Regions from separate parts of the Thalassotalea agariperforans genome, predicted to be linked through region 2. Evidence: predicted binding sites of a transcription regulator. Region 2 holds the regulator's gene; the other holds the start of a gene.
The links. Region 2 encodes FNR, which switches genes on or off when oxygen is low (the NO sensors DNR and NnrR bind a similar motif). Its sites were predicted from a motif close to TTGATCTAGATCAA; they were not measured.
Positions count from the first base shown of each region.

Region 1: ccoN (cytochrome-c oxidase, cbb3-type subunit I) is a predicted target of FNR. The motif match lies at 2,607-2,620, and genes of this name have one in related genera.

Region 1 covers NZ_JBQMWH010000002.1:59,777-65,795, forward strand. The annotation lists gene ACSLUO_RS03455 (MATE family efflux transporter) at 1-1,195, opposite strand, end outside; tRNA gene ACSLUO_RS03460 (tRNA-Asn) at 1,688-1,763, shown strand; tRNA gene ACSLUO_RS03465 (tRNA-Asn) at 1,820-1,895, shown strand; tRNA gene ACSLUO_RS03470 (tRNA-Asn) at 1,952-2,027, shown strand; gene ACSLUO_RS03475 (hypothetical protein) at 2,083-2,529, opposite strand; gene ccoN (cytochrome-c oxidase, cbb3-type subunit I) at 2,793-4,217, shown strand; gene ccoO (cytochrome-c oxidase, cbb3-type subunit II) at 4,228-4,884, shown strand; gene ACSLUO_RS03490 (cbb3-type cytochrome oxidase subunit 3) at 4,889-5,077, shown strand; gene ccoP (cytochrome-c oxidase, cbb3-type subunit III) at 5,070-6,019, shown strand, end outside.
Region 2 covers NZ_JBQMWH010000016.1:23,521-29,539, reverse strand. The annotation lists gene ACSLUO_RS15645 (heavy metal translocating P-type ATPase) at 1-2,045, shown strand, start outside; gene ccoS (cbb3-type cytochrome oxidase assembly protein CcoS) at 2,042-2,320, shown strand; gene ACSLUO_RS15635 (sulfite exporter TauE/SafE family protein) at 2,310-2,969, shown strand; gene ACSLUO_RS15630 (fumarate/nitrate reduction transcriptional regulator Fnr) at 3,032-3,751, shown strand; gene uspE (universal stress protein UspE) at 3,994-4,935, shown strand; gene ttcA (tRNA 2-thiocytidine(32) synthetase TtcA) at 5,041-5,976, shown strand.

The DNA.
Region 1 (6,019 bases), on a different contig from region 2:
TACTAAGAATTAATGCTGACATCGGCTTATGTAAGGCGTTAAGTGATGAGTTAGTTAAAATAACCACCCCTTGTAAACCATAAGCTAACGGCATTATCCACATAAATAAAATAATGGTATCGGTAACGGCTTGTTCTTTAGCAAACACATCAGCAATCCAGGGGGCTAACAATACTAAAACTAAATAGATAAATGCCTGCCAATAAAGCACAAATTTAATAGAACCTTTATAAGCCTGTTCAACACGATCCATTTTACCAGCACCAAAGTTTTGACCAATAAATGGTGGTAACGTCATCGACATCGCTAACACAACTAAACAAGCTATAGATTCAATACGAGAGCCTACGCCAAAAGCAGCAACGGCGGATTCACCATAACCGGCGACAATTGCCGTTAAAATAGCTGAGGCTATAGGTGTTAACATATTGGCACCCGCGGCCGGTAAACCAATGCTTAAGATGTTACGACTGGATTTTTTAAATAATGCAAGACTAGGCAATTGCGTATGAATAAGTTGTTTTTTTACAACAAGAATATAGATAATTAAAAAAGTGCCACACAACCAAGAAATAAAAGTAGCAATGGCTGCCCCTTGCATGCCCATTTCGGGTATCGGCCCCCAGCCAAAAATAAGAATAGGATCAAGAATAGCATTAATTAAGCCAGCAGCGCCCATTACAATACTCGGCGTTTTGGTGTCACCCGACGCTCTTAAAATCGCATTACCTATCATCGGCCCCATTAGAGAAATACAACCTAAGAACCAAATATCCATGTATTCACGAATTAACGGCAATAATGCTTCACTTGCACCTAGTAAGGTAAAAATTTCATCGGTAAAAAGGTATCCGATAAAAGCAACAATACCAACAATAATACTTGAAAGGTATAAGGCAGAGGTAGCAGCACATTTAGCTGATTCAACATCTTTTTTACCGAGTAAATTTGCAATAATAGAAGAAGTACCAATACCTAAACCAATAAATAAACTAATCACAGTAAAGGTAATAGGAAAAGTAAAACTAATGGCAGCTAACGGCTGTGTACCTAATAAACCAACAAAAAAGGTATCAACTAGGTTAAATGCCATTAACAAAATCATGCCGTAGATCATCGGGATGGTCATGTTTTTAAGCGTAAGAAACACCTGACCTTCGAGTAAGTCATTTGATTGTGGTTTTGCAGTAGCCATTAAATACAGAAAAATAGGACAAAAGAAGTATTGTAAAAGATAGGCGATATACTCGCCACGTAAATTTCAATTAATTGATAAAATCCACAATTAAATTACTTTTACTAAAAATTTTATGATGTTAAATAAAAACGTCCCCTGTTCATGAAAAACGCCGCCCTAGAAAACTCAAAACACCAAGCAATTGATTTTTATAGATAAAATAAAACAGGTTAAAAAACTAGCGATCTTTCTAACCCCGCATTCTGACACACTGTTACACTTTTCTACAGAACAACCCACAAAGTTATCCACAGCTTTAGTGGATAACAAACAAAGCATTCATGCGCGGATAAAACTCATACACTTATTGATAATAATTCCAGCTTTTTGTTGTTAAATTAAGCAAACAAACAAGTTTATTAATTTTTTTATTATTTTGTGTTGACAGTTATCAGGCTGGCCTTTAATATTCCGCACCGTTAACGAGTGCTTAGCACTTTTAACAACAATTCCTCAATAGCTCAGTTGGTAGAGCAACGGACTGTTAATCCGTTTGTCCCTGGTTCAAGTCCAGGTTGAGGAGCCATATTTTATAGTAATGGCTAATTTAGCGGTTACTTGCGAAAGCAAAGAAAGAACAATTCCTCAATAGCTCAGTTGGTAGAGCAACGGACTGTTAATCCGTTTGTCCCTGGTTCAAGTCCAGGTTGAGGAGCCATATTATCGGTAATGTTTAATCATTATTGAAATCACCAAGTGTGAATAAAAGACAATTCCTCAATAGCTCAGTTGGTAGAGCAACGGACTGTTAATCCGTTTGTCCCTGGTTCAAGTCCAGGTTGAGGAGCCATATTCCTAAGGGAAGAAAGAAACCTGCTTTATGCAGGTTTTTTTTCATCCTGATTTTATTGCATAACCGAAATATCAATATAATTTTTATTAAGAACTTGCTCAGAGCCTACCTTAGTTTCAACCACCCATAACCGCCAAATCATCTGCTTTTCGCTGCAACTACCAAACATTGACGTTGCTTTTAATTGATTCTTGCTTTGTGTCGGTTCAAAAAATAATGGAATTTTACCCATATACATATTGACCCCTTCAAGGTAGCCGGAAAAGTTATTTTGGCTAAAACCATTTTGGCTTCGTAAATACAGTGTAAAAGGCTGCTCGGGTGTGAGCTTGGTTTTATCAAAGACAATATCAAAGGTATTCTCGCCTAAATTAAGTGTACAACTTGATTGAAAATCTTGGCATACAGCAAAAGTAGCGCTTTGTTTCTGTTCAGCTGGCTTATTACAGCCATAGATCAATAAAATGATAACGCTAACGGTTAAGGATTTAATGAACATTAAATTACCATGATGAAAACTCGATGGCCTGATTCTATGCAAATTAAATTGTAATGTTAACAACAGAAAAAAATTTATTGATATAGAACAGGTTTTCTTTGCGAATCGGATGACAAATTGTCGCTAAAACATTATCATGCGCGCGGGTTTGTAACTATCTGTGCTTTATGTCTATTTTTAGGCTATAAATTAAACAGTGTGCGTTATTTTTAGCCACTACAACCCTTCTGGTATTTAAATATAATAACTGCGGAAACCATAACATGAATCAAGAAAATACGTCAGCAGTCGAATACAACATGAATGTTGTACGTCAGTTTACTGTCATGACGGTCATTTGGGGATTTGTGGGTACACTTATTGGTGTTTTGATTGCAGCTCAATTAATTTGGCCTGCGTTAAACTTTGAAACACCTTGGTTGACCTATTCTCGTCTAAGACCTCTTCATACCAATGCTGTTATTTTTGCCTTTGGTACTAGTGCATTATTTGCAACTTCTTATTACGTTGTACAACGCACATGTAAAGCAACCTTATTTGGCGGAAAGTTAGCATCATTTACCTTTTGGGGCTGGCAAGCCATTATCCTGCTAGCGATTATTACATTGCCATTAGGTTATACCAGTAGTAAAGAATATGCTGAACTTGAATGGCCAATTGATATTCTTATTGCCGTTGTTTGGGTAAGTTACGCCATTGTCTTTTTTGGTACTATTATCAAACGACAAACTTCGCATATTTATGTGGCTAACTGGTTCTTTGGTGGTTTTATTTTAACCGTTGCAGTTTTACATATTGGTAACAGTATGGTGATCCCTGTTTCTATGATGAAATCATATTCATTATACTCAGGTGCTATCGATGCCATGATGCAATGGTGGTATGGTCATAATGCCGTAGGTTTCTTATTAACTGCAGGTTTCTTAGGGATGATGTATTATTTTGTACCTAAGCAAGCTGAACGTCCGGTTTATTCATACCGTTTATCTATCGTACATTTCTGGGCTCTCGTTTCTTTATATATTTGGGCGGGTCCGCATCACTTACATTACACAGCGTTACCTGACTGGGCTCAATCAGTAGGTATGGTTATGTCTATCGTATTATTCCTTCCTTCATGGGGTGGGATGATCAACGGTATCATGACATTATCAGGTGCTTGGCATAAATTACGTCATGATCCAATTTTACGTTTCTTGATTGTTTCTTTATCTTTCTATGGTATGTCTACATTTGAAGGCCCAATGATGGCAATCAAATCGGTAAATGCCTTATCTCATTACACTGACTGGACTATTGGTCACGTACATTCAGGCGCTCTAGGTTGGGTTGCTATGGTATCAATTGGTGCTATGTACCACTTAATTCCAGTTTTATTTAACCAAGGTCGTATGTACAGCATCAAATTAATCAACATTCATTTCTGGATGCACACCGCCGGTATTATTTTATATATTGTTGCTATGTGGATTTCAGGTGTTATGCAAGGGTTAATGTGGCGTGCAGTAAATACTGACGGTACCTTAACTTATAGCTTTGTTGAAAGTTTAACTGCATCTTACCCCTTCTATTTCATGCGTTTTCTTGGTGGTGTTTTAGTTGTTGCTGGTTTTGCATTAATGATTTACAACATGTTTAAAACAATGGGTGCTGAAAATGGCAGCCTTAAGAAACAAGAAATCGCTTAAGGAGTAAGTCATGGCAAATAATCCAAAAAATAAACATGAAAAATTAGAAAAACACGTTGGTTGGTTCTTTATTTTTACCATTATGGCGATCAGTATTGGTGGCTTGGTTGAAATTACCCCATTGTTTTTCCAAAAGGCAACAACAACACCGGTTGATAATTTACGCCCTTATACTGCGCTAGAGCTTGAAGGTCGTGATATTTATATTCGTGAAGGTTGTAACGTTTGTCATAGTCAAATGATCCGCCCTTTCCGTGCTGAAACCGAACGTTATGGTCATTATTCAGTTGCTGGTGAGCATGTTTGGGAACATCCATTTTTATGGGGTTCTAAGCGTACTGGTCCTGATCTAGCTCGTGTTGGTGGTCGTTATAGTGATGACTGGCATCGTGCACATTTAATTGATCCGCGTTCAGTTGTGCCAGAGTCAAATATGCCTTCGTTTAAGTGGTTAGAAGAAAACACTTTAGATGGCGAGTTAACGGCTAAAAAATTAGCTACCTTTAATGTGTTAACTCGTAATCGTAGTCATAAAGATGCTGAGGGTAATCCTATTCCACTTTATTCAGCTGAGGATATTGCTAAAGCAAAATCTGAAGTGCAAGGGAAAAAAGAAATGGATGCATTAATTGCATATCTTCAATCTCTTGGTCATGCGTTGAAATAACATGATGGATTATGGCACTCTCAGAGGGTTAATCGCCCTCCTTATTTTGGCACTATTTATCATTATTGTTGCTTGGGCTTATAGCAAAAAACGCAAATCATCATTTGATGATGCGGCTAACTCAATCTTAGAAGACGACAACTTAAACAATAATAACGACAAAAATAGCAAACAGGAGACTAATAATGTCTAGCTTCTGGAGTATTTGGATCACAGTTTTAACACTTGGCACATTAGTGGGCTGTTATTTATTATTAAGAATGTGCTTAAAAAACTTCGCCGGTGTACCTGAAGGCGAATCAATGGGCCATACCTTTGATGGTATTGAAGAATTAAATAACCCACTACCTAAATGGTGGAGTACTTTCTTCTTGTTGACCATTATTTGGGGTTTTGGTTATTTATTAATGTTCCCTGGTCTTGGTAATTGGGAAGGTTTAACTAAATGGACCAGTTCAAACCAAGGTATTTTAAACTTAAAAGAATCGGAAGAAAAAGCGGCATTTGCTAAATCAGAAGCAGCTAAAAAAGACGGTCTTTTTGGGGTGATTGTTGAATACGACCGTGAAATTCAACGCGCCGATGAAAAATACAATCCAATTTTTGCCACTTACGCAGCATTATCAATTAAAGAAATTGCGGCATCGCAAGCACAAGAAATTGATTTTGAAGTTAGTGATGACGTTGAACTAACGCCTGAACAACAAAAATTAGTTTATAGTAAAGAAGCCTTAAAAGTGGGCCAACGTTTGTTTTTACAAAACTGTTCACAATGTCATGGCTCTGATGCTGGCGGTACTACTGGCTTTCCTGACTTAACCGACAATGACTGGTTATACGGAAATACACCAGAAGCTATCAAAGAGACCATCATGCATGGTCGTAAAGCACAAGGCATGATCGCTTGGCAAACTATGCTAGGTGGTGAGCAAGGCGTTAAAGACGTTGCTGCCTTTGTATTGAGCTTAAGTAATCGTGAAGCAAAAGAAGGTAATGCTGCTGAAGGTAAAGCGAAATTCGCTATGTGTAGCGGTTGTCACGGTGATGAAGGTCAAGGTAGTGCTGTGTTAGGCTTACCTATGGGCGCACCAAACTTATCGGATAACGTATGGTTATATGGCGGCTCTGAGCGTGT
Region 2 (6,019 bases):
AGATCACCCCTAACCCTGCGATCATCTCAATTGAGGTCAATGCGACTAGCCAACGAGCAACGGTAAAATGGTTAAAAGATAAAATTCAATTAAGTGAAATTGTTAACGCCATTGAAAAAATTGGTTATCAAGCACTACCTTTTAAAGCAAATGAAGCCGAGCAAATAAATCAAACTCAGAGCAAAAACTTCATCAAACGCCTTGGTATTTCGGGCATTTTAATGATGCAAGTGATGATGATAGCAATAGGTTTATATTTTGGTGCTTTTTCAGGCATGGACGAACATCATTTAGTGTACCTACGTGGTATTAGCATGTTGCTGGCAACCCCGATCATTCTTTATGGAGCTTTTCCTTTTTATGTCGGTGCATATAAAGCACTAAAAGCAAAACGCTTGTCTATGGATGTACCCGTTTCTATCGCCATTATCTTAGCGTTTAGTGCCAGCTGTTGGGCAACGATCAGCCAACAAGGTGAAGTGTATTTTGAATCGGTTGCCATGTTTACGTTTTTATTGCTAATAGGTAAATTTCTTGAATTTAGAGCTCGCTCTCGAGCCGCACAAGTATCGGCAAATTTATTAAAGCTCATGCCAATGGTGGCAACGCTTTGGCAAGAAGGCAAAGAAACAATTATTGCGGCCAAAAAGTTACAAACTAAAGATCAAGTTATTATCAAGCCCGGCGAAACTATTCCCGCCGATGGTTTTATCATTCAAGGTAAAAGCCAACTGAATGAAGCGATGTTAACCGGAGAACAATTACCAATTACAAAATCACTTGGTGATAAAGTATTTGCCGGTACCATCAATGGCGATAGCAACTTGCTGATAGAGGTTAATAAAAGTATCCGTGATAGTTTTTTAAGTCAGCTTATCCGGTTAAGTGAGAAGTCTCAAAACTATAAACCTCAATTAGCGGTATTATCAGATAAAATAGCTCAATATTTTGTGGCGCTCATTCTATTATGTGCCAGTGGCTCTGCAATTTATTGGCTTAATCATCAACCTGAAGAAGCATTTTGGATCACCTTATCTATTTTAGTGGCAACCTGCCCTTGTGCTCTGTCATTAGCCACACCTACAGCACTAACTTGTGCAACCACTCGGCTTAATAAAGCGGGCATCATGATAAAATCTGGCCATGTTTTAGAAACCTTGCCACAAATAACCGCTATTGCTTTTGATAAAACCGGTACCTTAACAACAGGTCAGTTTAGTATCGAACAAGTTACCATATTAACCAAAGATATTAATGAAGCAGAAGTATTAACCATTGCTGCTGCGTTAGAATCAGCTTCTGAGCATCCAATAGCCAAAGCTTTTTCGGTTTATCGTGATCACAATATTCAATGCAAAAATCTTACCGTACATTCAGGTAAAGGTGTATCCGGCAATATTAATCAAGACAGTTATGTCATCGGTAAAGTCAGCTGGTTATTAAGTGATGAAAACCTAAGTCGCCATCATGAAGCGCAGTGTGTGTTAATGAAAAACGAGCAAGCAATCGCGGTATTTTATTTACAAGATAAGTTACGTGAAGATGCCAATGCAGTATTAACCACTTTAAAAACTATGAAACAAAGTTTATACATGGTTTCTGGTGACAGCGAACATGCATGCCAAAAATTAGCGCAATCATTACCTATGACAGCTATCCATGCCGGATTATCAGCAAAACAAAAAATGGCGCTGATCCAAAAGATTAATCAACCTATTGCTATGGTTGGCGATGGTGTTAACGATACGCCAGTATTTAGCGCGGCACATATATCATTTGCAATGGGCAATGGTACTGATATTGCTAAAAATGGCGCTGATGTTATTTTATTGAATAACCAGTTAACCTCACTACTCACTTGTTTAAAAGTGGGTGATAAAACAAAACGCATTATCATTCAAAATTATTGCTGGGCTTTTTCATACAATGCCATTGTTTTACCGCTTGCGATGATGGGCTACATTACTCCGTATTTAGCCGTTATTGGTATGTCAGCCAGTTCAATTTTAGTTGTCACAAATTCTTTAAGGCTATTGAAAAAATGACCATCATTTATGTTTTGATCCCTATCGCGATAATTCTTACTATTATTGGTATTTATTTATTTTTTTGGGCGGTTAAAACCGAACAATTTACCGATCTCGAAAAACAAGGTATGAGTATTTTATATGATGATGAAAAAACAGCAGAGCAGCAAAACCCAAAAACCGTAAACAGCTCCGATAGAAAACCACAGCCAACAGATGCACCTTCTGCAACAACAAAATCAATGGCTAAAAATAACAAAATAAGTGACGCTGTAGATCACAATGTCGATTGATTTACTCTCTGCTTTTATCATTGGTTTATTCGGTAGTGGTCACTGCTTAGGTATGTGTGGTGGCATAACCACCATGTTAACCAGTGCTATCGAGCAAAAACAGCAAAATAACCGTAAATTTTGGTTAGTAATTTTTTATCACTTTGGCCGTATTTTTTCTTATAGTTTTATCGGTTTTATTGTCGCCTTAAGTAGTTCCATCGCTATTCATAGCGTCGGTTTTCCTCTTTATGTTTTACGCTTCGTGGCTGCGATTTTTTTAATATTATTGGGTTTGTATCTTGGCCAATGGTTTATGGGCTTAAGTTATGTTGAAAAAGCAGGTCGTGGTATTTGGCAAAAACTATCCCCCCTAAGTAAAAAAATTATTCCAGTTAATAACAAACGCAAAGCGCTGGCTTTAGGTATGTTATGGGGCTGGTTACCTTGTGGCTTAGTTTATTCCACCTTAACTTGGTCATTAGCCAGTGGTGATGCAATCACAGGTGCCCTTATCATGTGCTTTTTTGGTTTAGGTACATTACCAGCCCTGATCGCATTATCGTTTGGCATACATTCCTTTAAAAGTTTATTGCTCAACCCGTTATTTAAAAAATTATCGGCTATCTCTTTAATTCTCTTTGGAATTTATCAACTAATAATTCTTTAAACTCAATTGCATCTATTAAAAGCATTGCATAGAATAGCCTTAACATTATTGAGGATATAAATATGCAAACAAATCAATGTCCGGGACGACAACATATCCATTGCCAAAGCTGTAGTTTAAGTGAATTATGTTTACCTTATTCTTTAGATGCACAAGAGCTTGATCAACTTGATTTAATCATAGATCGTAAGCGCCCTGTTCATAAAAATGACAAAATATATAGTGATGGTGAAGCACTACATTCATTGTTTGCTATTCGTACCGGTACCTTTAAAACCTATACAATTAATGCGCAAGGCGAAGAACAAATCACAGGTTTTCATTTACCTGGCGACTTATTAGGATTTGACGCAATTGCCCAATCAGAACATGCAAGTTTTGCACAAGCATTAGAAACCTCAATGGTATGTGAAATTCCATACGACACGCTTGATAACTTATCAGCCACTATGCCTAAGCTGCGTAAACAAATTTTAAAACTAATGAGTGCAGAAATAAAAACCGATCAAGACATGTTATCACTGCTTAATCGTAAAAATGCCGAACAACGACTAGCCACTTTTATTGTCATGCTTAGTACTCGTTATAAAACCCGTAATTTATCCCCAAATGAATTCAGATTAGCAATGACACGTGGTGATATTGGGAACTATTTAGGACTAACAGTAGAAACCATTAGCCGGTTATTAAATCGATTTGATAAACAAGGTTTATTAAATGTTAATGGAAAATTCATAACGATCAATAATTTAGAAGAACTTAAAACACTAGGTGAAGTATAGTTTTTTATTCCTCCCTTAATGACTTAGTGACAACTTATGCATTAAGGGAACTCCTTGTCATTTTCTAAGTATAAACCCCGCCATATCTTCGATATTTTGCCGTTCTTGAACTAAACTTTGTTAAAGCATTGAATTGATTTTCATTGTTTAATATTAACTAGCCTAAACTTGGCAAGTTAGCTAATAGTATTAAATAAATGATTATCATAAGCGCAAGTTAACGACAAATAACGAGGCCAATCATGGAAAAATATCAAAACATTCTAGTCGTTGTTGACCCCAACGATGAAGAACAAAAAGCGTTAAAACGTGCCATTACCTTAGGTAAAAAAACACAAGCCAATATCACCGTATTTTTAACTATTTTTGATTTTTCCTACGAAATGACCACCATGTTGTCGCATGAAGAACGCGAAAATATGCGTGAGTCAGTGATCAAAAGTAGAGAAAATTGGCTAAAAGAATTAATCACGCAACCAGAAGATAATTATTTAGCCGATAACTTAAATATAAAAACCAAAGTTGTTTGGCATAACCGACCTTTTGAAGCCATTATTCAAGAAGTATTAGCACATAACTTTGATCTGGTGGTTAAAGGTACTCATCACCATGACAAATTAAAATCGGTTATTTTTACCCCCACCGATTGGCATATTCTGCGTAAATGCCCTTGTCCTGTATTATTAGTAAAAGATCATCTATGGCCAGAAAATGGTAATATTTTAGCGGCTGTTAATGTAGGTAACGAAGAGGAAGAACATATTTCCCTTAATAAAAAACTTACCGAAGAAGCGGTGCATTTAGCGGAATTAATTAATGCTAATGCTCATTTGGTTAACGCTTACCCTGGTACCCCAGTTAATATTGCCATAGAAATCCCTGAGTTTAATGCTATTGAATATAGTCATAACATGAAAGCACATCATACCGACGCCATGAGAGAACATGCTTTAAGTTTTAACTTTGACCTTGACAACACCCATGTTAGAGAAGGCTTACCCGAAGATGTTATTGAATCCATGGCGCAAGCATTAGATTGTGAATTAGTGATCTTAGGTACAATTGGCAGAACAGGCTTTTCAGCGGCATTAATTGGCAATACTGCCGAACAAGTCATTGATAATTTAAATTGTGATGTATTGGCTTTAAAACCTGATGGTTATATTTCACCACTGGCCGACTGATCAAGCATTGTAAATGGGCGTTTATTTAAGAAACAAAGCCATTATTTAATTGGTCAGTTATAGTAGTTCAGGTATAATTCGCGCGAATTTATTTAGGGTGAAATTATGTCTGACGCAATACAATCATTATCAAAAGCTGAGCAAACACAATTACAAAAACTTGAAAAAAAGTTGCGTGGTCATGTTGGTAAAGCTATCGCTGAATATAACATGATTGAGGACGGCGATCGTATCATGGTGTGCTTGTCTGGCGGCAAAGATAGTTACGCGTTACTTGACATCTTATTGATATTAAAGACTTTAGCACCAATTAATTTTGATATAGTGGCAGTTAACTTAGATCAAAAACAACCTGGTTTTCCTGAGCATATTTTACCCAACTATTTAGCTAGCTTAGGTGTTGAATACCAAATTATTGAAGAAGATACTTACGCTATAGTTAAAGATAAAATCCCTGAAGGAAAAACTACCTGTAGTTTATGCTCGCGTTTACGTCGGGCCATTTTGTACAAAGCGGCGAAAAATTTAGGGGCAACAAAAATTGCCTTAGGACATCACAGGGACGATATGATCGAAACCTTGATGTTAAATATGTTTTATGGCGGCAAAATGAAAGCAATGCCAGCTAAGCTAGTTTCTGATAATGGTGAGCATGTTGTAATTCGTCCACTGGCCTTTTGTAAAGAAGCCGATCTAGCAAAATATGCCAGTTTAAAAAAGTTTCCTATCATTCCTTGTAACCTTTGTGGCTCACAACCGAACTTACAACGCCAAAACATTAAACAAATGTTAAATGATTGGGATAGCTCTCACCCTGGCCGAATAGAGTCAATGTTTACAGCCATGCGCAATATAGTACCTTCACATATGTGTGATACTGAGTTATTTGATTTTAAAGGAATAAATTCTTCATCAGGGGTAATTAATGGCGGCGATATCGCTTTTGACCGAGAAGAGTTTCAAGACAAAAGCCCTGCGAATAATCAACAATTTAAAGATGAATTATTAAATAGCCCATTACAAGTGATCGATCTTAGTTAAGCTTTGTTAACTAAATAAAAAACTAACCGATATTCAATTCGGT